DNA from 4 places in the Evansella sp. AB-rgal1 genome. Region 4 is predicted to be linked to each of the others. Evidence: riboswitches for the same ligand, from Rfam matches in the RefSeq annotation. Region 4 holds a riboswitch; each other region holds the start of a gene.

Region 1 (7,690 bases), on a different contig from region 4:
AAATATTTTCCAATTATATTATACTAGCATTATTCTAAATAATTTTAATGATAGTAACGAAAAATGTGTATGTTTTATGAACAATATCTGCTAGAGTATAGACGGCTGAAGCGATTGGAACACAAACCAACAGAGTTAGTAATTACAGATAGTAGGATACTTGTATTTTCAGGGTAACCTTTATAAAAAAAGATGTCTCCATCTACCTTATTCAAAAGATAGATGAGACACCTTTTTGTTAATTATCCAGTAATATTATCTAGGCCGTGCTTCTTTTCAGATTCTGCAACTACAATTGCGCAGGATGCATCTCCTGTGATATTAACAGCTGTTCTCGTCATATCAAGAAGTCGGTCCACACCAATAATCAGGGCAATTCCTTCTACAGGTAAACCTACTGATGTTAATACCATAGCAAGCATTATTAAGCCTACACCAGGAACTCCGGCAGTACCAATACTTGCAAGAACTGCGGTTAAAACAACAACTAAGATTTGATTCATTGTTAAGTCTACTGCAAACACTTGCGCGATAAAGACAACAGCTACCCCTTGCATAATTGCCGTTCCATCCATGTTAACTGTTGCACCAAGTGGTTGAACAAAACTACTAATTGATTTCGGTACATTCAAGTTTTTCTGTGCTGTTTCCATGGAGACTGGAAGTGTAGCACTACTGCTTGATGTACTAAAGGCTACAGACATTGCTGGTGCAAATCCTTTGAAAAACTTGATTGGATTCATTTTTCCTAGCAATGAAACTGCTGTACCATACGTTACTATTGTATGAATAACGAGCGCGATCATTACTGCGATAAAGTAGAGCCCCATCACCTCAAAGGCTTCCCACCCTAGTTTTCCAATAGCAGATGCAATTAACGCAAACGCACCATATGGGGCCAAGACCATCACGAGGTTAACAAGGTACATCATAATATGATTTGTTTGTTCCACAAGTTGATAGACAAGCTTCGTTTTCTCCCCAAGCACAGCGATTCCTAACCCGAAAAATACGGCAAATGCAATGATTTGTAGCATATTTCCACTAGACATAGAGTCAATTGGGTTTGTTGGGATAATATTTAAGATCGTATCCACCACTGGTGGTGCTTCCCTTGGCTCATAATGAGCATTTTCCGTATCGAAGTTTCCATTTGCACCGGGTTGGATTAAAGTGGCTACTCCTAAAGCAATAGTGATCGCTACTGTCGTGGTTACTAAGAAATATCCTATTGTCTTTAGCCCAATTCTTCCAAGTTTTTTTGGATCTCCTAGAGCAGCAACACCTAGTGTAATGGTGATAAACACTAATGGTACCACTAGCATTTTAATCAGATTTAAAAATAGCTGACCTACTGGATATAGTAGATACTGATCCACAACAGAAAACACACCAGATGCGAACAAATTCAATAGAAAACCAGCGATAATACCTAGAATCAGTGCAATAATAATTTTTTTTGTAAGATTGTTGTTTCGTTTCATGAATGTAATCCTCCTTTTTTTATGTCATGCTGCATTTCGTCCGTGTTGTAAGGAGTTCTTCTCTCACTTTGAACATTACGATTGCAACGAGTTCACCAATTATATCTTTTTTACACGAAGACTTTGAAAACTAGGGCTTCGCCTTCTCGCTTTATCACTTTACTGAGTTAAACTTTTCCACAGAAAAAAACCACGAAAGAGAGAACTCAGTCATGGCTTTAATAAACTTAGCTGGTTCTATAATAGCTTACGAGGTTAGCTGTCGGATTCGGGTGTATAGAAATCACCCTACCTAAAAAAGGATTCACCCCTATGGCCATAGGCCACACTTGAAAGTCGGTTCCCCCGCTCCTGCATAGGATTAAGCTGTCTATGAAACTAGATTTATATTACTATATACAAACGTCCTCGTCAATAATCGACATTATTTTTTAAAAAATTTACTTAAGAGATAATAACATAACTCTATTTTCTTTTTAAAAAGCACTCAGTAATAATTTTGTTGTAAAAAATACTATCAGTAAGATAAATAGTCTATACTTGTACTGTTGTTATTTAATCAGATATATTTTTAAAAATGCAATAGTAATTTGATACGAAAGTAGGGAGATTTATGATCTTTGCAGTTATTTTAGGAGTTATCATTTATATGGCGAGTGGGATGATATACTATTCCATCCTGGGAAATAGGTGGGTGGAGGAATTAAATATTAAACCTGAACAACCAAACTATGGATTGTTAACATTGGTTACTGTTCTTACCACCTTTGTTTTTTTCATTATACTTCAACTTTCACAAGCGGAAACGTTACTTGATGGCGCTTTATTGGGAGCAGGAGTAGGGTTCATCGTCTCCCTTGCTTATGCGAAGGACTTTATTTTCGGATTAGGATCTAGTAGCAAAAAGCAAGTGGTGGTCTACTTTATTGCTGTGGGTTACCATATCATCGCCTTAACAATTATTGGTATTGTTATGATGTTTTTTATATAGGCTACACTGAAAATACGTGTATCAGAATATCGAGTGATACTAACTTTGTTGGTAGTTATTCCATTCGCTTCAGTCCACTCCTTTCCAGTGGGGAGTTGCCGAGCCTCCTCACGACTCCGTCGCTGCGGTGTCTCGCCTCTACTCTGCTTCCCACCGGAGTTCGTGGACCTGCGCTCATTCCATATATAGTTGATGTTACTAAAACCCTAATAACGTATTTTCATCTCCATGGTGCAAATTTTCCCTTGCAAGGAGGTCTATCCCTGAAAATACGTGCTATCAAGTATTATAACTTTGTTGGTTTGTATTCCATTCGCTCCAACCTGCTCGCGTTCCTGTGGGGAGCTGGCGAGCCTCCTCCAATTGGCCTAAGAGCAGCCCACGTCCTGTGGGCAACGGCGCAATGTCGCCATCCTGGCTCCAGCTCTGCGAGGTCTCGCCCTTGCTCTACTTCCCACTGGAGTCTCGGGGCTTACGTTCATTCCATATAATGACCCACAGTACTAAAACTACTTTATAACGTATTTTCTTCCGCGATGGTTTACATTTTCACTTACATCAAAAAAGAAGCTGGTGATCTCATGAGATCACCAGCTTCTCTTATCATTCAAGACTAACTTTACTTACTGACCACAAACGTTCATTGTACTATTCTCTAACGTAATGTTTCGGAACTCCATGTTATCTCCGCATGGTGACTCAACAATTTCTGAATTACGGAGAGTTAGATTTTGCATTAAAATATCTCTTGTGTTTGGCATATCATTACGTGCTGCAATACGGATTCCGCTTGGACCTACAACTACACCACCGTTCATTGCAATGTTGTAGCTGTTCTCGATAAGCATTGCATTACCACCAGTTCTCGCTAAGTCCACACGATCAATGACAGCTCCGCCACTACGAGAGACACTGAAAATTCCTCGGCCACCGCCACGAGCAACCACTTCTCCTACAAAAATATTGTGAGTGTAGTCATCATCGATATGACCATTTCGATTCGCCATACGGAAGGCAGCGTAACCAGTTCCTGTTCCAGCTCCATATCCATAGACGATGCCTACTTCAGCATTAATCGTATCATTCAACAAAACACCAGAGTATCCAGTATCAACCGCTGTTACTGTGCCAATAGTAATACCATCCACTCCGTATGTTTCTACTCCATGTGCACTTGTTCCAGAAACGTACACATCATCAATGCGAACATTACGAACTCCATAAACGTTATCATTGTCACGGCTATCAATACGAATGCCAAGACCCGCATCCAAGCGAAGATCGATTTGACCTAGGTGAATATCTTCGGATGTACGTACGAAAATTCCGAAGTTCGGGCTACCTGTTACATTTAATTTCGGAATGGACACATTCTCCGCATGTCTAATACGTACAGCTGCATTATGATTTCCATAATCAAAATCTTCGTCAATACCCTCAACATGTATTGTTCCATCAATTTCAAAAGAAGTATGGCTCGGTAATTCAAGTGAACGATTCGCTGGAATTGTTCCAGAACCACGAACTATTACTTTCTCTTGCTTCGTACGACCAGGAGTTAAGCTGTCTACCGCCGCTTGCATCGCGTCAAGCATATCGTCACCAACATACACAACTCCACGGTTAATTACTCTCCACTTGTCACCAGTCTGTAGGACTTGTGCATGAAATGGGCCTTTCCCATAGAATGTCTCTGACTTCTCTCTCGGTTGGACTGCTAAAACCTCTGAATCATTAGAAATCCCACCTTCATTCACTGCCCTTACAACATAATAGTAGGGATTAGGAGAGAAAATGTCTTGATCTGTAAACGTCGCTTCATTTGTAACGCCTACTCTCTCGAAAACTTCCCCGTTAGGAAAATGTTCTGGATTATAGCGTGTACGATAGACGTAATAAAGTAAAGCATCATCGTTTTCATTCCATGAGAATGTTACTTCCTCTTCCACTACTAACTCATCAATGCTTAACTCACTAGGACTAAAAGGAGCAGGAACAGAGTCATCGCTAACAGAAACTTCTACTTCATTACTAAAAGCAGATTCTACTCCAAGATCCGTTAGAAATGTCACTACATAGGTGTACGTATTTCCTAATTCCACTGTATTATCAATAAAGTTAGTTTCAGAAGTATTTCCTATACGGGTGAAATTCCCTTGCCCCTCTTCTTTTCGGTGTACATTATAGCTTTCCGCAGAATCATGTGGTTCCCAACTTAAGCCCACATATGTTTCTGGAGAAAAAGATAGTTCTGACACTTCCAAACTATCAATCTGTGCAACAGGCATAATTTCTAAGCCATTAATTCGACCATTATCACCCATTTGAATATTTAACTGCCCATCAGAAACCGTCGTAGTATGTGTCACCTCAGCAAATTGCCCCGAGTTAGAAGTAAAGCTCCCAAGGTGCTCTCCTTCCACAACAAAACTAGAACGATTAAAAGCAATATTATCACCAGCAATAATTCGGATAAAATACTCACCGTCAGGTAGGTCTACCATAAATTCAAAATTTCCATCAATAAGAAAGTCTCTTCTTATATCGTCTGGTGCTCCACGATCTCTTTCTGCAACAGATTTATTAATTCCATAACCTCTATCTTCATTATAAATCAGATTGTTTGAAACCTGTAAATACCCTTCTGCTGTTGGACCGTTACCAAAGTCAAACAATAGGAAAGGAGATTCTTCTGGTTCTGTTGGTTCTGGAGCTTCACCAGAAATTTGAACGATTTCAATGGCATTAATACGAGCCCATTCATTAGAAAAACTAGCTTCTAATTGTCCATCAAATACAGTGAAAGTATCCTCGTAAGTGATAAACTCCCCTCCACCAGTTCGATCTCCACCTTTGATGTCCCCACCTTGAAGGGTATAATTTGTGCGGTTCACATCATTTTGAGATCCTGTAACAATTTCAATCTCATACTCACCAACTGGTAAATCAACCATAAAAGTGTTTCCACTAGCAATAACAAAGTCTCTCAGTAAATCTGTTGGACCTCCTTGGTCTCGACTATCAGCTACATTTTCAAACCCATACCCTCTATCACTAGAATACAAGGTTGATTGAGATACTTTTGTATATCCCTCTGCTACTGGGCTTGAATCTGTACCAAGGTCAAACTTTAAGTGAAGCATTTCATCTTCGTTATCTGAAAAACTTGTATTCGCTGCTAGACCACTAGTTGAAAACAAAGAAAATATCATTACTAAAACCATAAAAATTGCTAGCTTTTTACGAACCATGAAAAAACCTCCACTATTTTATTTTCATCAAGATAACTAATGTAATTAGAACATAACTTAGGGAAGAGAAGGCTGGAACCCTAATTGAAAAGCCAGCTTCTTCTTTCCCTCAGTATGATACAAGTAATTTTCCTTTTTACAAATTTTTACTGATTACAAACATTTATCGTACTATTAACTAACGTAATATTTTCAAACACATTGTTTGGTCCACAAGGGTTTTCAAGAATCGAAGAATCAATCAACGTTAAGTCTTTCATAAAAATATCTCTTGTTTGTGGCATATCAGCACGCGCTGCAAGACGAATTCCACTTGGCCCCTCAACTACACCACCATTAAATTGAATGTTGAAACTGTTCTCTATTAACATGGCATTGTTTCCAGTGTTCTTAATGTCGACACGATCAATAACTGCACCACCACTTCGAGATACACTGAAGATTCCTCTACCGCCACCACGAGCAATTACTTCACCTACAAAAATATTGTGAGAGTATTCATCGTCGATGTTACCATTTCGATTTGCCATACGGAATGCGGCATAACCAGTACCAGTTCCCGCTCCAAATCCATACACTCTGTCAACTTCCGCATTAATCGTATCATTTAGCAAAATACCAGCGTATCCAGTATCTACCGCTGTAACTTTCCCGATGGTAATACCGTCCACTCCATATGTTTCCACACCATGGTCACTTGTTCCAGAAACGTACACATTATCAATACGAACGTTTTTAACTCCATAAACTGTGTCATCATCTCGACTATCAATACGGAAACCAAGGCCTCCATCTAAGCGAAGATCGATTTGACCAAAGTGAAGATCTTCAGATGTACGTACAAAAATACCGAAGTTTGGTGTTCCCGTCACATTTAATTTTGGAATGGATACATTCTCTGCATGCATAATACGCACTGCAGCAGTTTGATTTCCATAGCTAAATCCTTCTCCAGTTCCTTCTACATGAATCGTTCCATCAATCTCAAAAGATGTATGACTTGGTATATCAAGAGACTTATCTCCTGGGATTGTTCCAGAACCACGAACAATTACCTTTTCTTGGGTAGTCCGACCTGGAGTTAGGCTATCTACAGCCGCTTGCATCGCTTCTAACATGTCATCTCCCGAGTAAACAACTCCACGGTTAATAGCTCTCCATCCATTACCAGTTTGAATTACTTGTGCATCAAAAGGCCCAACACCATATGTTTTTTCTTTTGATTCTTCTCTTTCTTGCGCTCCAATCATCTTAGAAGCCTTCGACATTCCCCCTGCATTTACAGCTCTTACAGCATAATAGTAAGGGTTGGATGAATATATATTATCATCTGTGAATGTTAATTCATCCGTTACACCTATTTTCTCAAAAGATTCTTCCACATTAGGAATTTGGCCTTCATGGAAGCGAGTTCGATATACATAGTAAAGATCAGCCTGATTTACTTTGTTCCATGAGAAAGTTACTTCCTCTTCTACTACTACATTATCAAGTTTTACTCTAACAGGATTGCGTGGAGCTTTTACAGATTCATCAATCATCGATACTACTACTTCATTACTTCTCACTGTTTCAATATTAAAACTAGGTACCGGGGTCACTGCATATGTGTACGTATAGCCTATTTCAGGAACTTCGTCTGTATAGCTTGTTTCAGACGTATTACCAATTTGAGTAAAACGGTCTTCTCCTTCCGCAATTCGGTACACATTATAAGATATAGCTGCATCCATGCTATCCCAGCTTAAGCTAACAGAAGAATCCAAGCCTAGTGTTACATCTGATATTTCTAAACTAGTAATCATTAAAACTGGTACAATTTCTACGGCATTAATTCGAGAATCATCAAAGAAATCAATAACTAATCGTCCATCTGTAACTTCGACTATCTCCTCGTATGTTCTATATTGACGTGGACCTGTAACATCTCCACCTTTTACATCTCCACCTTGAATAGAGTAGCT
Region 2 (7,690 bases), on a different contig from region 4:
CTATTTATGGTTTATTTACATCGAACTAATGTGATGAATTATTTTAATGGAAAAGAAGTGAAAATTAACGATAAGAGAATAAAAAAATATCAACAAGATATTAAGGAAGAATTATCTCAGCGGGTAATTAATTGACACTAATGTCTTTATAACTAATAATTAATATACCTTTAATTTTTTCTTTAACCTCTCTGGGATGAGAAAATATTAGAGGTATTTTTGTTTGTAGTCTACCGAAAAAACGTTGCTCAATGGATGGTTACCTTATCTAATGTTTTTGCTCATAACATTGAGCCACTTCGATCATGAAAACGTGAGCCACTTCTAATTTATCAAATACATCAGACTACCGAGTAATATAATGGCTCTTGTATAAAGATACCTTTCTATAGAAAAAAACAGTGTTCAGTAACGCTGTTAGTCGTTCATATTATATTAAAACACTGTACGTAGAAAAAATGAAATCAAACGCCTACGAAACTTCCTTGCCTCTATTTCTATAAGCCTCGTCAATACCTTGATATTTATTTAAAAGGGAATCTAAGTCTTGGCTACAAACCACGACTCTTTCATCATTTAAACCATATTTTTGGGCCATTACATACATTTCATCTTTTTTAATCTTTATTTGATTTAATAACTTTAATACATATAATGGGTCCATTTTTCCATTCCTCCATTTTATTAAGTTATTACATAAATTTTGAATTTCGGTTCAAATTATGTACTGTCATAAGGAATCATTGGTAGAAATGAAAAGTCTTCTTAAAATATTTCAATTAAATGTTAGACTTTTTCATTATATTAACGGAAACTTCTTGCTTATTGTGTTGAAAAATGTCTAACACTATAGATGTTCATTAATTTGTCACACATAATTTAGGAGCATGTTCACTATTTAATATGTATTCAGTTTATTTGTTTATATTCTACACCTAAAGAATTTAATATTTGGCTATGTTAAAGGACAATGATATTTGATCCATGTTGATTTTTACGGAAGGGCGAGATTCCTTGGGCAAGCCAGCAACATTGAGTAAAAACCAAGATCAATGTGTAAAAGAGCCAAATATTAAAAGATTTAAATGAAAATAAACTTAACACTAATTTTACACCCTTGTTGACTAACATGTATATACAAGTTATACTGAAAGCGTAAACAAAAACTTGTATATACAAGGTGTGGAATTTTCTATGTTTTGCTTGTCTGTGATAGATGTAAGTATAGCAAAGAGTGGATTAAAGGGGGAATAATAATGAGTAACTACACAACTGAAGCAAAAGAATTGCTTGAGAGAATTGGCGGAAGTGAAAACATATCTGCCGTAACTCACTGTGCAACAAGAATGAGATTTGTTTTGATAGATCCAAAAAAAGCAGATCTAAAGGCAGTAGAATCTCTAGATATTGTTAAGGGAACATTCACACAAGCAGGTCAGTTTCAAGTAATTATTGGGAATGAAGTTGCTACCTTTTACAATGAATTTGTAAAAATAGCAGGAGTGGGGGATTCATCCAAGGATGAAGCAAAAGAAGCTGCAAAGAAAAATATGAATTTCCTTCAACGTCTAATAGGACATTTGGCTGATATCTTTACACCGTTAATTCCAGCGCTTGTTGTTGGTGGTCTTATTTTAGGTTTTAGAAATGTAATTGGTGAAATACAGATGTTTAACGAAGGAACTCAAACTCTTGTTGAGATCTCTCAATTCTGGGCGGGTGTGAATTCGTTTTTATGGTTAATAGGGGAAGCGATATTCCACTTCTTACCTGTTGGAATTACATGGGCTATTGCAAGGAAGATGGGTACAACTCAAATACTTGGAATCGTCTTAGGTATAACACTCGTATCACCACAATTACTTAATGCATATGGTGTCCCTGGAGCAGAAGAAATTCCAGTATGGGATTTCGGGTTTACTACTGTTGAAATGATAGGTTATCAAGCTCAGGTTATTCCAGCTATCTTAGCAGGATTTGTATTATCATTCTTGGAGCTACGATTACGTAAAGTGATTCCAAGTGTTGTTTCTATGATATTCGTTCCATTGTTTGCATTAGTACCAGCAGTGTTGATTGCACATGTCGTATTAGGACCGATTGGATGGACGATTGGTTCTGCAATATCAGATGTAGTATACACTAGCTTAACTTCTGCTTTTGGTTGGCTATTTGCAGCTATTTTCGGTTTTGCATATGCACCACTCGTTATTACAGGTTTGCATCATATGACAAATGCTATTGATCTTCAGTTAATGAGTGAATTTGGTGGAACAAACTTATGGCCAATGATTGCACTTTCTAATATTGCACAAGGGTCAGCGGTTGTAGCCATGATTTACTTAAATAGAAAAGATGAAAAAGAAAAGCAAGTTTCAGTACCAGCTGCAATTTCATGTTACCTTGGTGTAACGGAACCAGCGATGTTTGGTATTAACTTAAAATATGGATTCCCATTTTTAGCGGCAATGTTAGGATCAATGACAGCTGCAATAATCTCAGTAGGTAGTAACGTTATGGCAAATTCTATTGGAGTTGGAGGTATACCGGGTATTCTCTCCATACAGGTTCAACACATGTTTGTATTTGCCATTTCAATGATAGTCGCAATTGTAGTTCCGTTCATTCTTACTGTCATTTTCTCACGTACAAAAATGGGTGTAAATGCATATAAACGACTAGGGAAGTAAAAAGATATTTAGTGAAAAAAGCACTGAAAAAGTAATGTATACTTTCAGTGCTTTTTCTTTGGCTATGTTAAAGGATAATGTTGATTCTTATGAAAGGTGCGAGACTCCTTGAGGATGGAGCCTGGATGGCGACATGACGCCGTTGCCCACAGGACGTGGCCAAGTATTTAGGCGGAATTGGGAGGAGAGTTGCGGTTCGCCCTAGGAAAACGAGCAACCTGTAGCGAAAATCAACATCTACGTTTAACAGAGCCTTTTCTTTAAATGATACGTAACATACGACTTGAAAAAGAGTTACATTGCTTGATCTTCAAATCGTTTGATATCTTTGTTATGTCCAATTACAATTAGCAAGTCTCCTCTTTCAATTACATATGTTGGCTCCGGTGAAATATCTATGTTCTCTTTATTCTTTACCGCTAAAATTGTAACTCCATAACGTGCACGAATATCTAAATCGATCAGACTTTTAGTTTCAAGTTTTGGAGTAGCAAATAATTCTACAATGCTATATTCATCAGATAATTCAATAAAATCAATTACTTTTTCATCGGACATCTGTTGAGCAATTCTTCTTCCCATATCTTTTTCTGGATGAATAATATGGTCTGCTCCAATTTTCTCTAAAACTTTATGATGGTAATCATTTTTTGCTTTTACCCAAATATTCTTCAATCCCATTTCTTTTAAGAGCAGTGTAGTTAAAATACTTTCTTGTATGTTATCACCTATAGCTACAACGACAAAATCAAAATTACGAACACCTAATGATCGAAGAGTACTTTCATCTGTTGAGTTTGCCACAACGGCATGTGTAGCAATGTTGGAAAACTCTTGTATTTGTTGCTCATCCTTGTCCATCACAAGTACTTCATGTCCAATTTTTACAAGCTCTTTACAAATACTGCCACCAAATCGCCCTAATCCAATTACTACAAATTGCTTTCTATTACTCACGGTGTCATCTCCCTTATGCATGAAAAAAAAAGACCATTCCTAAGAAGGGTCTAAAAACAGACCTTTCTCTCTGCAACGCTTACGAAGTTAGCTGTCGGGTTAGGGGATGAGAGTACCCCTTCACATTGTGATTGACCCCAAGACGAATAGTTTCGTCAGATTCGGTTCCTCCGTTCCAATAGGACTAAGCGACAAAAAGGTTTTTTATTCATATAATTATTCATATTGGTAATTTACTCTTTGTTATATAAATTGTCAATACGTTTATCAAAATGTAAAAAAAACACCGTTTTGTTTTTATGTTCTAACACATTAAGTAGCATTGTGTTCACTTTCTTCATAGGCTATTAGTACAATTTCTTTTTCTGTAGCATTTCGAAGGTCCTCCTCTAATGATGAAATACGTTGAAGTAAGTCAGGGCTAAGGTGTGCTGTAGCGTAACGATCATAATCTAATGGGCTTTTATTATTTGTCAAAACAATCACTCCTTGGATATTATTAAAGTTAATATTTCCTTAATAGGGGTTTTTATGTAGGTTATCCAGAAAATACGCGTGATCAAGAATACTCATATCATAAAGTATTACTAACTTTGTTGGATTGTATTACATTCGCTTCAGCCAACTCACTGTCCTGTGGGGATCTGGCAAACGCTTGCTTCTGATCTGCTTCCCAGTGGAGTTACGGGGGCATTCGAGATTCCATATAAAGTTAAATTAACTAATAAGCTTCATAACGTATTTTCATCCGTCATCGTGCAATTCTCTTACTTGCATGGAAGTTTACCTGGAAAATAGATTCTCCGTCAGATTTTTAAAATGAAACATCAAATATTCCCTAATTATCAATTTATTAAACTCAATAAAAAATATTCGAAAAGAATAAATGTAGACAGACACAGACGACCTACACCTTGCATATAAATTAGGTACAATGCCCAAACGGAGGTGTGTGCATGTCCAGTCTACTTGCAGCGATTACACATTTTGTGAAAGAATTATTTGTTTTTGTTTCCTTTGTAAAAAACAATGCATTTCCACAACCGTTAAATGCAAAGGAAGAAAAAGAGTATATTCAAAAAATGCATGAAGGAGACGAGGAAGCGAGGAACCTCCTTATTGAACACAATTTGCGATTAGTGGCACATATTGTAAAGAAGTTTGAAAATACTCGAGAAGAAAACGAGGATTTAATATCCATCGGTACAATTGGGTTGATTAAAGCCATTGAAAGTTATTCTCCTGGTAAAGGAACAAAACTCGCCACGTATGCAGCGAGATGTATCGAGAACGAAATACTTATGCATTTACGAGCTTTAAAGAAGGTAAGAAAAGACGTCTCTTTACATGATCCAATTGGTCAGGATAAGGAAGGAAATGAAATTAGTCTTATCGACGTTCTTCAAGCGGAAACGGAAGATGTAGTAGAACAAATCCAATTAAGTATGGAGAAAAAACAAATTTACAAGTACATTCACATATTAGATGAGAGAGAGAAAGAAGTAGTTGTTGGAAGATTTGGATTAGATCTTAAGAAAGAAAGGACACAACGAGAAATTGCAAAAGAACTTGGTATTTCAAGAAGCTATGTTTCAAGAATTGAAAAAAGAGCATTGATGAAATTGTTTCATGAGTTTTATCGAGAACAAAAAAATGCATATAAAACTGAATAATAGATATGGTGGTGTGTCAAAAAAAATTGACACACCTACTTTATTCTTGAAAATCAAAAAATGTTGATTTATTACTTGCGTTTTGAGATGAGTGAGAGTATTATAAACATAAGATCAAAATAAATTGATGTAAGAGGTGCTGAAATGAAGCTAACGATACCTTTAGTCACTAGTAACACAGCTGATTTTTCATATTACGAGAAACGTTTTAAAGCATTAGCTGACGAGAAAAGGTTACACTTGTTATCCATATTGTGTAAGGAAGGATCCACGTGTGTTTGCGATTTAAGTGACATGTTAGAGTTACAACAGTCAAAATTATCGTACCATTTAAAGATTTTATTAGATGCGGATATCATAGTGAAAGAGAAGAAGGGAACATGGAATTATTATCAGATTAATAATGAAGTGATCGATCATTTACTTTCAGATGAGCTATGTTGTTTATTTCGTCCAGCAAAATAATCATTTGCTGGATAGTTTTAAAACAAATATATCAAAAAAAATTGATGTAGAAGAAAGAAGGAAGATAGATGGAAACAATAAGAAGCTTTATTAGTATTGCAATGCATTTAACGATATTATTTGTAGGTGTATCAATTTTATTAAACATAATTCAAGCGTACATACCCTATGAAAAAGTAGAGAAAAAACTGAAGGATACTAACCCAATTATTGGTAGTTTCATAGCTTTGAGCTTTGCATTTATTACTCCTTTTTGTTCGTGCTCCACAATTCCTGTAATTGTTAATTTATTAAGAAATAAAATAAGATTTGGTATAGTGATGGTATTTCTATTTGCTTCACCAGTACTAGATCCAACCATATTAACGATTATGACTGTGATTATGGGATGGAAAGTGACACTCTATTATATTATTATCACATCAACTCTATCGTTACTAATTGGTTTAGCTTTAGAAAGATTTGGTTTTGAAAAATCTGTTAAACAAGTAATAGTAAAGGGATATGAACGTTCAGATTCTGGATTTTCTTGGAAAAATGTTTTTTCAGAGACGTGGTCGTTAATGAAGTCCGTATATCCCTACTTAATAATAGGAGCTGCAATCGGAGCAGTAATCCATGGTGTTGTACCAGCAGATTTTATTAGTGCACATTTTGGTGGAGACGCATGGTGGTTAATACCAATAGCTGCAGTAGTAGGAATACCTCTTTACGTTCGATTATCTAGTATGATACCTATATCTCAGGTTTTAATTGTAAATGGAATGGCTGTTGGTCCTGTTATGGCGATGATGATTAGTTCTGCAGGTGCAAGCTTACCAGAATTGGTTCTTTTAAAATCTATTTTTCAAAAACAATTAGTAATAGCTTTTGTTGTTTCAGTCATTACTATGTCAACAATATCAGGGTTTATCTTTTATTTAATATAATGGCTTTGTTAAAGGACAATGTTGATCAATCCGGAAAGTGAGAGTCTCCTTGAAAAATTCAAACGTATTTTTCTGCGTGGGGTGCCTTTCGGAAACCAGTATAATAAACATAAAATGATAAGTATTAAATATTGCTAAAATATTTTAATAGTAAAAATATTCTGTTATAAATATAAAAACTGGAAACTTTTTTGCTGTCCACTACGTCTATATATATAGGAGGGGGGATGTAGTGTGACTACTTATCAGATGTTATTTCTATTTAACCCTATGTTATTTTTGGCTTTAGGATTTGTTATCGGATATTTATTTTCTCGACTGACTTATAACTACATAATTACACCTGCAATTATTTTTTGTCTTAGTTTTTTCGTTATGCTGTTCTTCCAAAATGTATCGTTTGATAACTTTATGTTAGTTTATGCAATAGTCTATACGTTACTTAGTATTGTTGGCTTAGGATTTAGTATGCTTATAAAGAAAAGTTTATTTGTTAGGGAAATATCATAAAAAAAGAGGGGTATAATGCTGAATTATACACCCTCTCTTTTCCGTTATTCTGTTGCTGCACTTAAAGCAACTTCCACCATTTCATTAAAGGTTTCCTGTCGTTCTTGTGAACTTGTTTCCTCTCCAGTAAGGAGATGATCACTCACAGTGAGAACCGAAAGTGCGTCAACCCCAAATCGAGATGCGATAGTATATAGTGCAGATGTTTCCATTTCCACCGCAAGCACTTGATGGTTAGCAAGAAGATTAACGATATCTTTGTTGTCATTGTAAAAAATGTCGCTTGTATATACACTTCCTACATTAACATTCATACCCTTCTCTGTAGCTCCATCGAATGCTTTTTTTAGTAAAGGAAAGCTTGCTGTTGGAGCGAAATCTAATCCTTTAAAATGAAGTTTATTTGCCCCGGAATCTGTTGACGCACTCATGGCGATAATAACATCTCGCACTTTTACATCTCTTT
Region 3 (7,690 bases), on a different contig from region 4:
TCTCTCTTTTGGGTAATGATATAGTTCTGTCGTTGTTTTTCCTCGAATGATAAATAGAAAGGAAAAGATTCCTATTCTCCCAATAAACATGAGGAAGATAATCACAATCTTGCCAGGAGTACTTAGCTCGGGAGTAATCCCCATAGATAACCCTGTTGTTCCGAAGGCGGAGCTCACTTCATAAACAATTGCCATTAGAGGAAATGATTCCGTATTGGCTAGAAGTATTACCGCAGTTCCACAGAGCATAACCGCAACTGAGATTACCACAAAGGATTTCATAATATCCTCTGTATCTATCTCCCGTTTAAATATCTTCACCGATTGTCTGCCACGAGCAAATGCAAAAATCGCTAAAATGGCAATAGCAAATGTTGTAGTTCTAATCCCTCCGCCAACACTGCTAGGTGAAGCACCAATAAACATAAGAAGACTTTGGACCAATTGAGTAGAAACGGTAAACTCACTTACATCCATTGTTGCTAAACCACCATTTCTCGTTGTAACAGATTGAAAGAGTGCAAAGAAAAGGGATTCATGCCAAGACTTATCCGTGAAAAAATGACTTCTATCAAAATAATAAATCAAAAGTGTTCCAATAAGAACTAAAATGAAAAAAGTGATTGTTGTAATTTTTGTAAATAAAGAGAAGTGAAATTTTTCTCTTGATCTCATACTCTCTTTTATTTCTAATAAAACGGGAAAACCTATTGCTCCGAATATTAACAGAAGCATATTTATAGATTGGACAAAATAATCTTTTGCAAAAGGTGCCAAGGACTCCCCTGTAATATCAAAACCAGCATTCGTTGCGGCACTTACAGCCCCAAAGAAACCTTGTAAATAAGCCTCTTGCCAAGTTGGATAATAGTTTAGAAAGTAAGTACCTAATATCACTGTTCCAATTGCTTCAATTATTAAAAATAATAGTAATATTTGGAGCATTAGTTGAACAAGTCCTGAAAAGGTGTGCCGATTTTGATCCGTCATTATTAATTGTCTTTCGCGAAAACCAATTTTCCTTCCTAAAAGAACCCAAATAAAGGTACCAAGAGTCATTATTCCTATACCACCAAACTGAAGAATAAAAGCTAGAATAAAGACACCTGTTACGCTGAACGTTTCTGCAGTGGAAACAACGGTTAATCCTGTAACACTTATGGCACTGACTGCAGTAAAAATAGCATTAATGAACGACCATTCTACACCTGGATTTAACGCAATTGGTAAGCTTAAAAGAATCGTAGATAAGAAAACGGCAGCAACATAGAATATCACGATTATTTGTACAGAAGTTAACTTTATCGAATTGACTTTCGTTACTCCAAAGTTCACCATAACTCACTATTACCTTGTTTTGTGCTAATATACGCTAATGCTTTATCCACTTTGTTCATCTCCTCAAATACAAAAAAGACTAATCTCGATGTAGGGCATTAAAAAGGTAGGTTTTGAGTTTCCCCTTTTCTTTGCGCCTTAAAGAAGAGTCTGAATCAGACCTTCTCTCTTGAAATAAGAACAGGAAATAAATGGTAAAGTAGTTAGTCACCCAGTCTACCATAACGAAAACCGAAGTTTTTTATACTTTAACCCTTTAGCAACTCTACATATTCGTAAAGTATAAATATAAGTTTTCTTCTGTTCCCTTTGTAACGCTTACGAAGTTAGCTGTCGGATTAGGAGTTGAGAGTACCCCTTCATAAAAATGATTCACCCCAAGATAAAGAGTTCTTCCTCTTTACCAAAGTGGTTCCTCCGTTTTGTATAACAAATTCAGCGATATAAGGTTTTTATTTACTTTTATAATCGTAATTTACTCCTAGTTCACGACACTGTCAATAGAAATATTTTCAACAATTTAGTGACAAAAGTACTATCTCTTACTTATAATTAATGTGAGTAGATACTAACAAAAAGGGTGGCTGATCATAATGAAATTAGAAGAGAAATTACCTTATTTCGATGGAAGTGGACTTCAGTTTATTCAACCATTAAAGAATGCGAGTCAACAAGACTATGTGAGTAAACCAAATTTATTTCCGAACACAATTTACCCAAAGCACCCTTACTTTCCTTATGTACATAACGAAAAAAACTAGAAAAAAGTGGTGTGTTTCAAAAGTTTAAGCCTTTGGAGCACACCATTTTTATTTTTCTCCCTCATGCTCCCGTCTGCTCGCGGATTTAACCGCATGCCAAGGTAGGCACTACTGCGGTAGTGCCTATAAAATGACCTAGTCACTTTTCTCCCTCATACTCTCGTTTGTTCTCGGATTTAACCGTAGGCCTGGGTAGGCACTACCTCTGTCTGTTGCGCCTACAAATGGACCTAGTAAAAAAGCTGTTCCAAACAAAAATCATCAATTAGATGACTTTTGGGAACAGCCCTACTTATTTTACTTATGCTTGCTTCGCAACAGAAACAGCTTCGTCTAAACCTTTTTGAATAATTTCTTCTGCTTGATCCGGGAATTGGTTATGTCCTTCGATGATTACCGAAGTGATATCTTTTACTCCCCAGAAGTTTAACATTGTTGATACATAATTTACTGCCATTTCTGAAGCTTGAGCAGGACCTTCGGAGTACACTCCACCTCTTGCATTCAATAGAACAGCTTTTTTATCCGTTAATAAACCAACTGGTCCTTCTGGTGTATAGCGGAACGTTTTCCCTGCTTGTGCTAAGTAATCTAAATACGTGTGTAATACTGCTGGTACAGTGAAGTTCCATAATGGGAATGCAAATACTACTTTATCCGCTGCTAAGAACTGATCTAAATATTTATTTACTAAATTCGTAGCTTGTGTCTCTGATGGGGTTAATTCAAAGCCATTCGCTAGTTTATACATTCCATTAATACTATCTAATCCGTAATACGGAAGATTTTCCTCAAACAAATCAAGCTCTGTAACTTCATCTTCTGGGTGAGTTGCTTTGTATGCATCAAGGAAAGTATGATACAACTTCACACTTACCGCTTGTTCGATTGGTCTTGAATTTGCCTTAATAAATAAAACCCTTGTCATAAATAACTACCTCCATAATATAATAACCGTTGCTACAGCAACAATTTGTTTTAAAAATAAGCATGAGGACAACCAACAAGAAAATAGTTGCTATGCATACTAAATATAAAGATTAGTATAATGATACTAAGTGTGAAAGTCAAACAATAAACATCACGCAAAAAAAGACTAACAATTTCTAAGTAGAAAATTTGTAAAAGGAAGAGAAGATACTTCCAATGAATTTATATGAGACTATAAAATAAAAAATAGGTTCATAATGATATATAAAGCCTTTTAAACTATACAAAGGATGTGAAAGAACATGAGTTTATTTCGAGGAAACAACCGTTCAAATTATGTGAAGAGTCAATTAGAGGAAATGCATTCGGAAATAGCACCTTTAACAAAGAAAAGCATGATATTTACATTTATTGCTATTCCATTACTGTTCTCCTCTATATTTAACTTATATTTCTTAATTACGTATGCTCCATCGAATGCTGAAATTGGCATGATGGTACTCATCTTCTGTGTCACTGGTGCTGTTGGAATGGCATTCTTTAAAGAATCAAAGTACTATAATAAAGAAATTCACAATACAAGTTTTGAATATATCGAGAAACGCATTAAGAAAAGTGAAGTCATAAATGATTACTCCAAGGAGAAATACTTGGATCAACTACATTCTGAGCCATATAAATCCGTTGCAATCTTTTTGGAGTTTTTGCAACAAGAGGAAAATACTAATAAGCATTTGGGTAAATAACGAAGGAATGATTTAGCTAGGTTTGAGTTAGCTAAGTCATTCCTTTACTTTTTTTGATGAGAAAATGGGGCATAATGCCTTCCTAAAACACTTTTATATCATAAGAATTTCCCGAATGTCATCTTCTGTCAATGTTGTGCTCTGCTCTTCAGAATCAACAACTTCTGCAATAAGGTCCCGTTTTTTATCTTGGAGCTCATTCATTTTTTCTTCAATAGTACCTCGTGCAACTAGCTTGATGACATTTACATCCTTTTTTTGACCAATGCGGTGTGCACGGTCTGCCGCTTGCTCCTCGACAGCTGGGTTCCACCATAGATCATATAAGATAACAGTATCTGCCCCTGTTAAGTTTAGACCTGTTCCTCCAGCTTTTAAAGAAATAAGGAATAAATCTCGTTCCCCTTCATTAAATCGATTACATGTCTCTAATCGTTCCATAGACGGGGTTTGTCCATCTAAATAGAAGTACGTTAACCCACGTACCCTCAATTCCCTGCCAATGATTTGGAGCATGCTGGTGAATTGAGAAAAAATTAAAACCCTTCTTCCAGCATTTCTCGATTCTTCTAGTATTTGAAGAAGTTGCTCTAACTTAGCGGAGCTTCCTTTATACCCGTCAACAAACAATCCCGGATGACAGCATATTTGTCGCAGACGGGTTAGTCCAGCTAATATCCGAATACGATTCTTTCGAAAGGTATCCTTATCAAGATGCTTCCATGTATCATGTCGGAGCTTGGCTAAATAGGAAGCGTATAGTTTTTTCTGTTCTGGAAGCAATTCTACTGATTCGAGAGACTCTGTCTTTTCAGGGAACTCAAAAAGGACATCCTCTTTTATTCTCCGAAGCAAAAATGGCCGAACTCTTCGTCCAATGGACTTCTTGGTAAGAAAGCTGAACTCTCTTAACCCTTGAAATAGCTGCGGAAATATTACATGGTAAATGGACCAAAGCTCTTCTAGTGAATTTTCCACTGGTGTTCCCGTCAAACCAAAACGACGATCTGCTTGTATTCTCTTTACCGCTCGAGCGGTTTGAGTGACAGGATTTTTAAATGCCTGTGCCTCGTCAAAGAAAACAGTATGAAAGATTTCTTTCTCGTAGTTTTTTATATCTTGGCGAAGCAATGGATACGATGTGATGATGATATCTACATCCTCCCTATTGTTTAAGAGCTCTTCTCTTTGTTGCTTGTTCCCATCTATGACAATCGGCTGAAGTTCAGGAGCAAAGGTCATGATTTCCTGCAACCAGTTATACGTTAAAGAGGATGGGCAAACAATGAGAACAGGCTGATTGTTCTCTCGGATAGCTGAAAGCTCCGACAGAATAAAAGTAATGCTCTGTATTGTTTTACCAAGGCCCATATCATCTGCTAAAACTCCGCCAAAGCCATAATTCGCCAGCATTTTCATCCACTTAAACCCTTCTTTTTGGTAACCACGTAATATGTTCTCTAACTGTGTTGGCACCTCAAAATCCAAGCTCCCTGGATGACGCAGTTTTTCGAGGAACTGTTGAAAGGATTCCTCTGCTGTAAAAACATCACTCTCTTCCATCATATCAAGGAATTTTAACCCATCCGTAATAGGCATGTTTAGAGAAGCTTCTAGATTATCCTCTTGAATTGGGCCTTGGCCACCATAGAGAAATCGCTGAATTTCTTCTACTTCCTTTGTTTCGAGGGAAAAGAGGGAGCCATTCCGAAGTCGATAATATTTACGTTTTTCTTCTATAGCAGCTAGTAATTCTTTGATCTCTTTGTCGGCGATTCCATCCATTTCAAACTTAAACTCCAGCCAATTCGTCCGTTCCTTTTTCACTTTTACTCTAATTTTAGGAAAGGTATTCTCTCTAAAGATGCGATTTCGAACCGCTGTAGTTGCATACAATCGTAGTTTTTTCTGAAGCGTTGGAACAACATGATATAAGAATTCGTACTCCAATGATTCATTTTGCATAAAATACCCACCATCTGTTTTAGAAAAACCACTTTCCTCCATGATCGTAAGTATTTCATCTTCCTTTTCCATATCCCTTACAATCATTGGGCCAGTTGGAATGTCTCTACTTTCAAGAGGTTGAATAATCACATTCTCATATTGAAATTCTAATCCTGCTAGCAGTCTATTGTTCAGACGATCGAGATAGAGATTTATCGTAAGAGGTGTTTTCATAAACTTCTGTGATAGCTCTTTAGAGATATCTACTCTTCCTAACTTTTTCAAGTCTGGAACGATTTTTTCTAGAAAAAAATTGATTTTCTCCTCTGGAATAGGAATCTCATTTTTCCCTGGTGCCACTACCATCTGTTGTAGCTCGAACAATCGGTCACAATCTTGTTCTTGTAGCTGAAATAATCTCCCTTTACTAAGAACAGATTGATATAAATTCATTACAATCAATTGATCAAAGCCTTCTATTTTTAATAGGTAATCCTCTCCCTGAGACTCTTGAAAACTGAAGGTTAAAGGGGGAATTCCATGTGTTATTGCTAGTTTCTCATATTGGTGATTGTCTTGCTCCACCGTTACTGATGGCGCTTGAGTAAGTAAAGGCGCTAGTCCTCCCCATGAAGAAGGAGGTATGAGTAAAACCTGATCGGTAAGTCCATACTCCTCATTCGTAGAAACCCCTTCTAAAAACGCTTTTTCGTCCTGGATCACTCTGATTAGCTGATGTAACACGGCATCTGTTTCCGGAAAAAAACAATGGATATTTGGATCATACGTAAATGATCTAGAAACAGAGCTAGGTTTTCCTAACTTTACATCCGTCAAAAATTGCCGAATATGAGGTAGCTTCTTGCCACTTACCTCTATCTCCACCCCAAATACGTTATTCCCCTTCCCAATGGTGACTGGTTTACAGATGAACTTGAGATCAAGAACCTCTCTTTTTTCAAAATAACGCTGGTGTCTGCTTTTCTTCGGGTTGGGGCTATTAAATAACGTCAAAAAATGGTCTGTTAGCTCACTGCCATTCACTTCTTCCATTGTCATTCCTTTACCCTGCATATCTTTCATAGCTAATAAAACAGCTGCAATATGCTGGCAGCCCATTTGAAAATTAGGTAATGTTGGACAACTACACGCAGTCTGAAGATCTTCTTGTGAATCCTTCGTAATCGTTACATAAAAGGTTTCGACTCCATGTACCGTTGCTTCACAATGATCCGATGTATATTGATGTATCGTTACTTTATTGGAACGGTAAAACGTATCACCTTTTTTGTAGGAGACAGTACCACACATTTCCTTTATCATTTTCTGATTGATTCTTATCTCCATGGACTACCGCTCCTTCAAGGCTTTTTAGAAAAATGCTTTGTTTCATCCTCCTAAAAAAATTAGTATCATTATTATATAATGCAAACCACTAAAGTCCAATGGAAAGTAGACTCCTCTCGGTTTAATCATTTATTGGTATAGCTCCTTTAACTATAGTAAAAAATAATATGACAAATTTTGCAGTTAGAGGGGATTTACTTGAATACAAATTTCTTACAACTTACGACTGAACTTATCATTGGTTTCTTCGCATTACTTGTTTTAACAAAGGTGCTTGGAAAGACACAAATTACTCAACTGACTCCCTTTGACTTTATTTCTGCCTTAGTACTTGGAGAATTAGTAGGAAACGCAATTTATGATAAGGAAATAGGAGCTCATTTCGTTCTTTATGCTGTAGCTTTATGGGGGATTCTTATTTATTTGATTGAAATGCTTACACAAAAAGTAAAGAAAACGAGAAGTATACTAGAAGGAAACCCCTCTATTATTATCAAAAACGGGAAGATTGATTACCAACAACTAAAGAAAAATCGTCTTGATATAAATCAGCTCCAAAGACTTTTAAGAAGTAAAAATGTGTTTTCTATCCGTGAAGTAGCCTATGCTATTTTAGAGCCT
Region 4 (7,690 bases):
TACTATCTTGTATGGACGATAATTATAGGGGGAGGGTTGTATTTTGGGTACAGTATAGGTCAATCCATGCGAAATTTTGATAGCGTTATTAGTGTAAAAAATCATGTATACTTTCAGCATGCTCTTTATCTACAACTATTCCCAGTCATTATTGGCATGCTTTTGAGAGCACCTATATTAGTGAAAGAAATCAAAGAAGGAAGAAAATGGCGTATTGATTACGTGAAGTTGCTTGTAATTGGACTGCCTGCTTTTTATGTTACTTTTAGCCACTTGTTATGGGCATTATCCTCTTTTTACTTACCATTTACTTTACCGTTCACTTTCTTGTTATCAGCGTCATTTGACACCTCGATCATAACAATTACTGGAATTATTTTTGGTTATATTTTGCTTGATAGTATTAAAGAATGATTGATAGGTAGTTTTCCACTATTGTGCTAAAGGGGAAGCGTAAGTGGAACAAACAGGCGTTGTCGTTGTGGTGCTTACGGGAGAGGTTTCTACAATAAGCTCTTACAATTGTTAATAATAGGGAGGTGGTAAAATGGATGTTTTAGAGAAACTAATTGCAGCTATTGTTTCATCCCTTTTGTTTTCAGTGGGGTTATCCATTCTAAACAATACAATGGTATATTTTAGGGTATACTTGATGTTTTCATTTTTTATTTTTTTAATAGGGGGAGTAATATTTTCTATGTTAGCAGAACACCTATTAGAGAAATTTGAATTTAAAACGCAAATATCAAAATACTTTCTATCTCTTATATTTTATTCTGCGGGTGGAATTCTCGTAAATGTGTTTCTGTATATCTTAATTTTCAATGAGGGATTTGGTTTAGAGTCATTATATATGATGCTATTAGGTATTGTTGCTGCGTTACTATTCCTACACGTTATGTTTATTACTAGAAAAGCATTAAACATATTGGTAAAAAGAATTTCTTATTAAACAAACAAAAGCGTTACAAGTTCTCGCTTTCCTTATGTCGCTGATATCATTGCACATGATGTAGAACAAACGATAATCAAGATATGGTGTTACTGAAAATGGATTTGGTACGACATTTATGGCTTCATAAATAGAGTTGGAAAAATCAAAAAGTATAGGTTGGAAAGAAATCGAGATAAAAATAATTCTGGATTTATATTTCAAAAAAAGAACATGATTCAATGGGTAGATGAAGGTGTAACATACAGATTAGATGGTGGCGATTTACATGAAGAAGAGTTATTCCAAATAGCGGAATATTGAGTAGTGTGTGATGACTTACACTTAACCAAACAGAGAGAATTCCTTTAAAGAGAGGGGGAGTATTTCATGCCACAAGGTGACATTGCATTAATAGTTGTTCTTTCCTTAATGTTCGTTTTTATAGTTGGGGTAGTAGTATTAATTGTACTCTGGTTTAAAAGTAGTTATAGAAAAAAGGATATAAAAATAGAAGAACTCCAAAGAGAAATTGAAGAACTAAAAAAACGAACTTAAAGTTTGGAGCGTTGTTCAAACGAGAATCGAGAGTGTAACAGGTTCTTGATGCCTTTTGTATCACGAAAGGGAGGTTAATAAAATAATGTAAAAACAAAAGGAGGGAATAAAGTAAAATGAAAAAAATTACACTGGCATCTGTACTTTTTGTACTTTTAGTGGGGTGCAGTTCAGAACCATCATTCTCAGAAGTGAACCTAGAAGATGTACATGAGGATGCACGCTCCGTTTTTGAAAATATTGGACCAACAGATGATGCCCCAATTTACTATGACGGAGAAGACATTGCATATATCTTCTTGCATGGAAATAACGAAGATAACAAACTATTTCACTTTACGGATTTTAGCGTGGAATCAGATGGTAATAACCTTATGATTTATTACACGCAAGAAGAAACAAACGATTCTTCAGATAATACTCTTAAGTACCAGGTTGTATATAAAATTAACAAAGAAAAAGAGTACGAGAGAGTACGAGTCTTTAAAAATAGAGAAGAAGCAGAGTTTTATAGTGTTCCAGGAAATTAACTACATACTTTAACAGGTTGCCTTACACAAGCAAATATGAAAATAATGGCACGAAGAATTTTTCGTGCCATTTTCATGTGCGAATGAAACGGTGATTATCGTTGTGAAAAATGTGTAATTTCACATGTGAATTTGTCTGTGTTTTTCCGTTTTGCACCTCTGAAGTAAACCCGTTAATACGAGGAACAAAGGTTTTTTGATTTTTTATTGTCTAGTGATGAACAGAACAAATTAGTTTATTACAATATATTTTTAGTATTATATGAAAACAACTTCTTTTTCGCTAAGACCTAGAGCCTCTGCTGTTGATGTTTTCATTTCCTCAAGAAACTCTGGGTTTTCCACCAATGACAATCCATAAGAAGGAATCATTTCTTTCAGTTTCGGCTCCCATTCTGGTACATATTCTGGAAAACATTTTTCAATGATTTCTAGCATAACAGAAACCGCAGTAGATGCACCAGGTGAAGCCCCGAGTAAAGCTGCGATCGAACCATCTGCAGCACTTACAACTTCTGTGCCAAATTGAAGGGTTCCTTTGCCACCTGCTTCTGTATCTTTAATCACTTGCACACGTTGACCTGCTACGACTAAATCCCAATCTTCGCTTTTGGCGTTAGGGATAAATTCACGTAACTCTTCCATACGCTGCTCTTTCGATAACATAATTTGTTGGATGAGGTATTTCGTCAATGACATGTTTTTTGCCCCAGCTGCCAACATAGTTAAGAGATTATTAGGTTTTACAGAAGTTATTAAATCAAAAACGGATCCTGTTTTTAAGAACTTAGGTGAGAAGCCCGCAAACGGTCCAAATAACAACTCTTTTTTATCGTTTATAAATCTAGTATCAAGATGTGGAACGGACATTGGTGGAGCACCAACCTTCGCTTTTCCATACACTTTTGCATGATGCTGCTCTGCTACAAAGGGATTATTACAAACCATAAATATACCGCTTACTGGAAAGCCTCCGAAATTTTTTCCTTCAGGGATACCAGATTTTTGTAATAAGTGCAGACTTCCACCACCACTGCCAATAAAGACAAATTTAGCAGTGTGTCGTTCCATGGTATCGTTCTCATTATTTCGTACTTTTAGTTCCCACTGACCATCACTAGTACGTTTCATATCTTCAACACTGTGTTGGTAATTCATTTCTACATTTTGACTCTCTAAATTGGTAAACATCTTACGCGTTAGTGCGCCAAAGTTAATATCCGTTCCAGAGTCAATTTTTGTAGCTGCAATAGGCTCAGTAGTAGAACGCTCTTGCATAATAAGCGGAATCCATTCCATTAGTTTTTCCGGATCATCGGAGAATTCCATCCCACTAAATAAAGGATTATTGGACAACGCTTTAAAACGGTTTTGCAAGAAGTGAACATCTTTCTCGCCTTGTACAAAACTCATATGTGGCAATTGTCTAATAAAATCCTCTGGATTAGATAGCCGATTGCTGTTTACTAAGTAAGACCAAAACTGCATAGAGTCTTGAAATTGTTCATTGATTTTTATTGCCTTACTAACATCTAAAGATCCATCCGGCTTTTCGACTGTGTAGTTTAGTTCACATAGTGCTGCATGCCCAGTACCCGCATTGTTCCATTCGTTGGAGCTTTCCTCTCCAGCGCTTGCGAGTTTCTCAAAAACTGTTATTTTCCAATCTGGCACTAGTTCTTTCAAGAGTGTACCTAATGTAGCACTCATGATTCCTGCGCCAATTAAAATGACATCTGTTTTAGCTTCTCTGCTGCTCATATTTACCAACCTTTCCTCCTAATTTTTGCAGAAGGATGTAGGTGCTCCTGATTTGGCGTCAAACCAAGCCAAGTCGCAACCTAGTCACACATCTTTTCTGGATCGAATATAACTAGATACTATTGTATCACTATTATTTTGAAAATTAAAATATTATTTACTATTCCTACGATACTTATATTCTATATTATAGCAAAATATTCAAAGGTCGTATAACTCCAGTTTAAGGGATAAACAAGAAAGGGGAACGAAGAATGGCGTGGGAACGGTCCACGCCATATATTTGGATATCAATGTTTTTTATTTAGGTTCTTTATTTTCCTTGTAAGCTCTTTAAATTTCTCGTCCAGTTTCTTGTATTCTTTCTCATTCGGAGTCATAAAGCTAAGTTTTCCCAACGCCTCTTGTCTTTCCGTTTCTAATGTTAAGCGCAACTCATCCAGATCATCTCTTTTCAACGGTTCGTCATTCCATTGTCTCTGGATTTTTTGATTGGAAATGACATACCTAGTACTTGTTGTTTTTTCAAGAAAATATCGATCATGAGATACAACGAGCAGCGTTCCGTCGTATTGTGACAGTGTTTCTTCTAATTGTTCTCGTGATGGTAAATCGAGATGATTCGTCGGTTCATCTAAGATAAGCGCATCCTTCTCTTCTAATATATATTTCATGAGTTTACATTTTACACGTTCTCCCATACTCATCTCTTGAACGGGTTCTGTCCATTGTGAAGCAGTAAACCCCAAATGCTTCATTAAATTTTGAACTTTTCCTCTTGCTTCAAATGTCTCTTGATAAAACAGCTGTGCTGGTGTTTGTTCCAGAGGTAAATCAAACACTTCTTGAGTTAAATATCCAATGTTAGCCGTTGGCGAAATCCATACATCTCCTTCAGAGGTTTCCATACCATTTATTATATTTAATAATGTTGTTTTACCACTTCCGTTTGGTCCAACAATAGCAACTTTTTCTCCATGCTGAATAGTAAAACTAACATTCTTAAATAATGTTCGCTCGTGAAAAGATTTAGAAATATTTGTTACCTCTAAAAGTCGTTTTCCCACTTTGTCATTCGCTCTCATTGAAAATTGTACAGTATATTCTGGCGTTACACGTTCTACTTTCACTCTTTCTAACTCTTTCTCTAATCGCTTTTGTTTTGATTTTACTTGTGCATCCATCTTTTTGGCTTTCACACGATAGTATTCCTTCATTCCATCCTTTTTTGTGGATTGACCATGTGCCTTTTTCGACCAAGAGGTAAGCTCCTTCATTTGTCCATCGATTCGCTCCACCATCTTTTGCTGCTGCTCATATTTTCGTTGCTGTGATAGCCGTTTTTGTCTCCGATGCTCCATATACTGAGAATAGTTCCCTTTAAATTCAACAAGTGTTTTCTCCTCCAGAGACCATATTTTAGTCGCAACGGCGTCGAGAAAATATCGATCATGAGAGACAAGGAGGATGGTTCCGTGATAATTTTTCATTTCCTTCTGTAACAATTGCAAACTTCCATCATCAAGATGGTTTGTGGGTTCATCTAAGAGTAATAGATCTCCTTTTTCGGAAAAACCAGTTGCAAGTCTTGCTTTTCGTTTTTCTCCTCCACTTAAGTGGGGAAAATCAACGTTCGGAACATGCCAATTCTCTCGTAACTTTTTTTCCAGAGGGGTCTTCTCTTTGGAAAAATGGAATTCTGTTTCTTGCTCTACCATAATTATCTTCATATCTTGTTCTAGCCACTGTATTTGTCCTTTTGACGGATGGATATCTTCGTGAATCATTTCTAACAATGAAGTTTTTCCAGCACCGTTCTTTCCGATGATTCCGATGATATCTCCTTGTTGAACACTTGCATTGATATCTTGAAAAATAGTGTTGTCCACTATTTCATAGCTTACGTTTGATAATTTTAACAGTTCTTTCATACGATCAACCCTCTTTACAGGGAGAACAAAAAATCCTCCCAAATTTGATTTGGAAGGATTAGCCGTGCCATTACATACACAAACAAAGCTATCTTTTGACATAGCTCATTTTATTGGATTCTATAGAAAAATGGGCAGACTAATCCTATTTCGATTGATTTGAAATTTGTGATTTCAAATGTTAGAAAATAAGATTAGTTATCCATCGGCCACCCATCATCCCTTCAATAAGTATTAAGGTAATTATAACACAGAAAAATTTGGAAATTCAATAATTGGATGGGGGGATATCAGGAGGAGATCGAGCAGATGAGAGGAGTTTTTATCTCGTGAAATGCTCGATCAATGGCCGGTGAATGTCTAATAACTAAAAATCTACTTAAAGTAAAGTTATTTTTGTCACAAAATCGATATTGACAATCGAAAATGGGAGGAGTAAAGTACGATTATAAAAATAAATATAATCCTTTATATCGCTGAATCTGTCTAAAGGCAGAACGGAGGAACCAATTTTCGGCAAGTAGATTACTAGTTGCCGTGGGGTGAGTCTTATTATAAGAAAGGGTACTCTCTATCCTTAACCCGACAGCTAACTTCGTAAGCGTTCATGGAGAGAAAGGTCTGTGATGAAGACCCTTCTTTAAGATTGGTCTTTTTTCATATGGGCAAAAGGAGATGTCATAATGGCAAGTAAAAAACAGTTTGTTGTTATTGGTCTAGGTCGTTTTGGGGGCAGTGTTTGCAAAGAACTTGTTAGATTAGGGAACGAAGTACTAGCGTTAGATACGGATGAACAAAAAGTAAACGAATTTGCAAAATACGCAACACATGCAGTAGTTGCAGATTCAACTGATGAAAGAGCACTAATCTCATTAGGAATACGAAATTTTGATTCTGTTATCGTTGCCATTGGTGATAACATTCAAGCTAGTATATTAACTACACTACTTTTAAAAGAAATTGGAGTAAAACATGTTTGTGTAAAAGCGAGAAATACTTATCATCATAAAGTGCTTGTAAAAATCGGAGCAGATAGAGTAGTACACCCGGAAAGTGATATGGGGAGACGAATTGCCCAACAAATGTCAGATGAAAATGTAATAGATTTTATTGAGCTTTCGGATGAGTATAGTATTGTTGAGCTAATAGCTTCACCCAAAATTGAAGGGAAAACCCTTATTGATTTAAATATTAGAGCTCGTTTTGGTATAACCATACTTGCTATTAAAAAAGGAAACGATATAGATATTTCACCATTACCTAATTATCAAATTTCTCACAAAGATTTACTTATTGTCATTGGACATAATGATGACATTAAACGTTTTGAAGATCAGGTGATGTAACGTGAAAATAGTTAATTTACTAACTCACTGGCGATTTTCACCGCCACAATTATTGGCTTTAAGCTTCGGAGTTGTCATCATTGTTGGTACACTTTTATTAAAGCTACCATGGAGTACAGTGGAAACTGTTTCATGGATGGATGCTTTTTTTACTGCTGCATCAGCAACGACGGTAACAGGATTAGTTGTGGTAGATACAGGGAGTGCTTTCACTAGTTTTGGGCAAGTAATCGTTATGATTTTAATAAAAATTGGTGGATTAGGATTAATGACGTTTGCCATTATGACCGTTTTAGTCTTAGGAAAACGGATAGGACTTAAAGAAAGAGTGCTTCTACAAGAAGCACTGAATCAGCATTCCATAGGGGGAGTAGTTCGCTTAGTAAAAATATTATTTGTTTTTTCCATTTCCATGGAGCTGTTGGCTACTATTTTCCTTTCCTTTCGGTGGGTTCCTGAGTACGGTTGGGGTCATGGTGTTTTTACAAGTCTATTTCATTCTATTTCTGCCTTTAACAATGCAGGATTTAGTATATGGTCAGACAGCTTATCAAAGTATGTGGGTGACCCCAGCATAAATATTGTCATTACTATTTTATTTATTACTGGAGGATTAGGGTTCACCGTTATCTA

What was found. Region 4 has a riboswitch for cyclic di-AMP ahead of ACERII_RS22800 (potassium channel family protein). Riboswitches for the same ligand answer to the same signal wherever they lie in the genome.
Region 1: linked by a shared signal. The riboswitch ahead of ACERII_RS17770 (dicarboxylate/amino acid:cation symporter) and the one ahead of ACERII_RS22800 (potassium channel family protein) in region 4 are both predicted to bind cyclic di-AMP.
Region 2: linked by a shared signal. The riboswitch ahead of ACERII_RS16125 (potassium channel family protein) and the one ahead of ACERII_RS22800 (potassium channel family protein) in region 4 are both predicted to bind cyclic di-AMP.
Region 3: linked by a shared signal. The riboswitch ahead of ACERII_RS19690 (TrkH family potassium uptake protein) and the one ahead of ACERII_RS22800 (potassium channel family protein) in region 4 are both predicted to bind cyclic di-AMP.

Annotation. Positions count from the first base shown of each region.
Region 1 is NZ_JBGUAU010000022.1:41,161-48,850, reverse strand. It holds gene ACERII_RS17770 (dicarboxylate/amino acid:cation symporter) at 243-1,484, opposite strand; cyclic di-AMP (ydaO/yuaA leader) riboswitch at 1,714-1,862, opposite strand; gene ACERII_RS17765 (DUF1761 domain-containing protein) at 2,098-2,475, shown strand; gene ACERII_RS17760 (fibronectin type III domain-containing protein) at 3,099-5,726, opposite strand; gene ACERII_RS17755 (hypothetical protein) at 5,873-7,690, opposite strand, start outside.
Region 2 is NZ_JBGUAU010000018.1:81,760-89,449, reverse strand. It holds gene plsY (glycerol-3-phosphate 1-O-acyltransferase PlsY) at 1-135, shown strand, start outside; gene ACERII_RS16135 (aspartyl-phosphate phosphatase Spo0E family protein) at 473-664, opposite strand; gene treP (PTS system trehalose-specific EIIBC component) at 1,257-2,690, shown strand; gene ACERII_RS16125 (potassium channel family protein) at 2,985-3,668, opposite strand; cyclic di-AMP (ydaO/yuaA leader) riboswitch at 3,709-3,848, opposite strand; gene ACERII_RS16120 (hypothetical protein) at 3,960-4,124, opposite strand; gene sigK (RNA polymerase sporulation sigma factor SigK) at 4,604-5,320, shown strand; gene ACERII_RS16110 (ArsR/SmtB family transcription factor) at 5,465-5,785, shown strand; gene ACERII_RS16105 (permease) at 5,854-6,714, shown strand; gene ACERII_RS16100 (hypothetical protein) at 6,949-7,224, shown strand; gene deoD (purine-nucleoside phosphorylase) at 7,269-7,690, opposite strand, start outside.
Region 3 is NZ_JBGUAU010000027.1:14,091-21,780, forward strand. It holds gene ACERII_RS19690 (TrkH family potassium uptake protein) at 1-1,338, opposite strand, end outside; cyclic di-AMP (ydaO/yuaA leader) riboswitch at 1,639-1,789, opposite strand; gene ACERII_RS19695 (hypothetical protein) at 1,932-2,099, shown strand; gene ACERII_RS19700 (FMN-dependent NADH-azoreductase) at 2,401-3,027, opposite strand; gene ACERII_RS19705 (DUF5392 family protein) at 3,332-3,775, shown strand; gene ACERII_RS19710 (DEAD/DEAH box helicase) at 3,869-7,069, opposite strand; gene ACERII_RS19715 (DUF421 domain-containing protein) at 7,268-7,690, shown strand, end outside.
Region 4 is NZ_JBGUAU010000038.1:21,230-28,919, forward strand. It holds gene ACERII_RS22765 (hypothetical protein) at 1-414, shown strand, start outside; gene ACERII_RS22770 (hypothetical protein) at 548-952, shown strand; gene ACERII_RS22775 (DUF4367 domain-containing protein) at 1,112-1,255, shown strand; gene ACERII_RS22780 (hypothetical protein) at 1,322-1,489, shown strand; gene ACERII_RS22785 (hypothetical protein) at 1,606-2,019, shown strand; gene ACERII_RS22790 (malate:quinone oxidoreductase) at 2,278-3,780, opposite strand; gene abc-f (ribosomal protection-like ABC-F family protein) at 4,071-5,711, opposite strand; cyclic di-AMP (ydaO/yuaA leader) riboswitch at 6,176-6,331, shown strand; gene ACERII_RS22800 (potassium channel family protein) at 6,395-7,057, shown strand; gene ACERII_RS22805 (TrkH family potassium uptake protein) at 7,059-7,690, shown strand, end outside.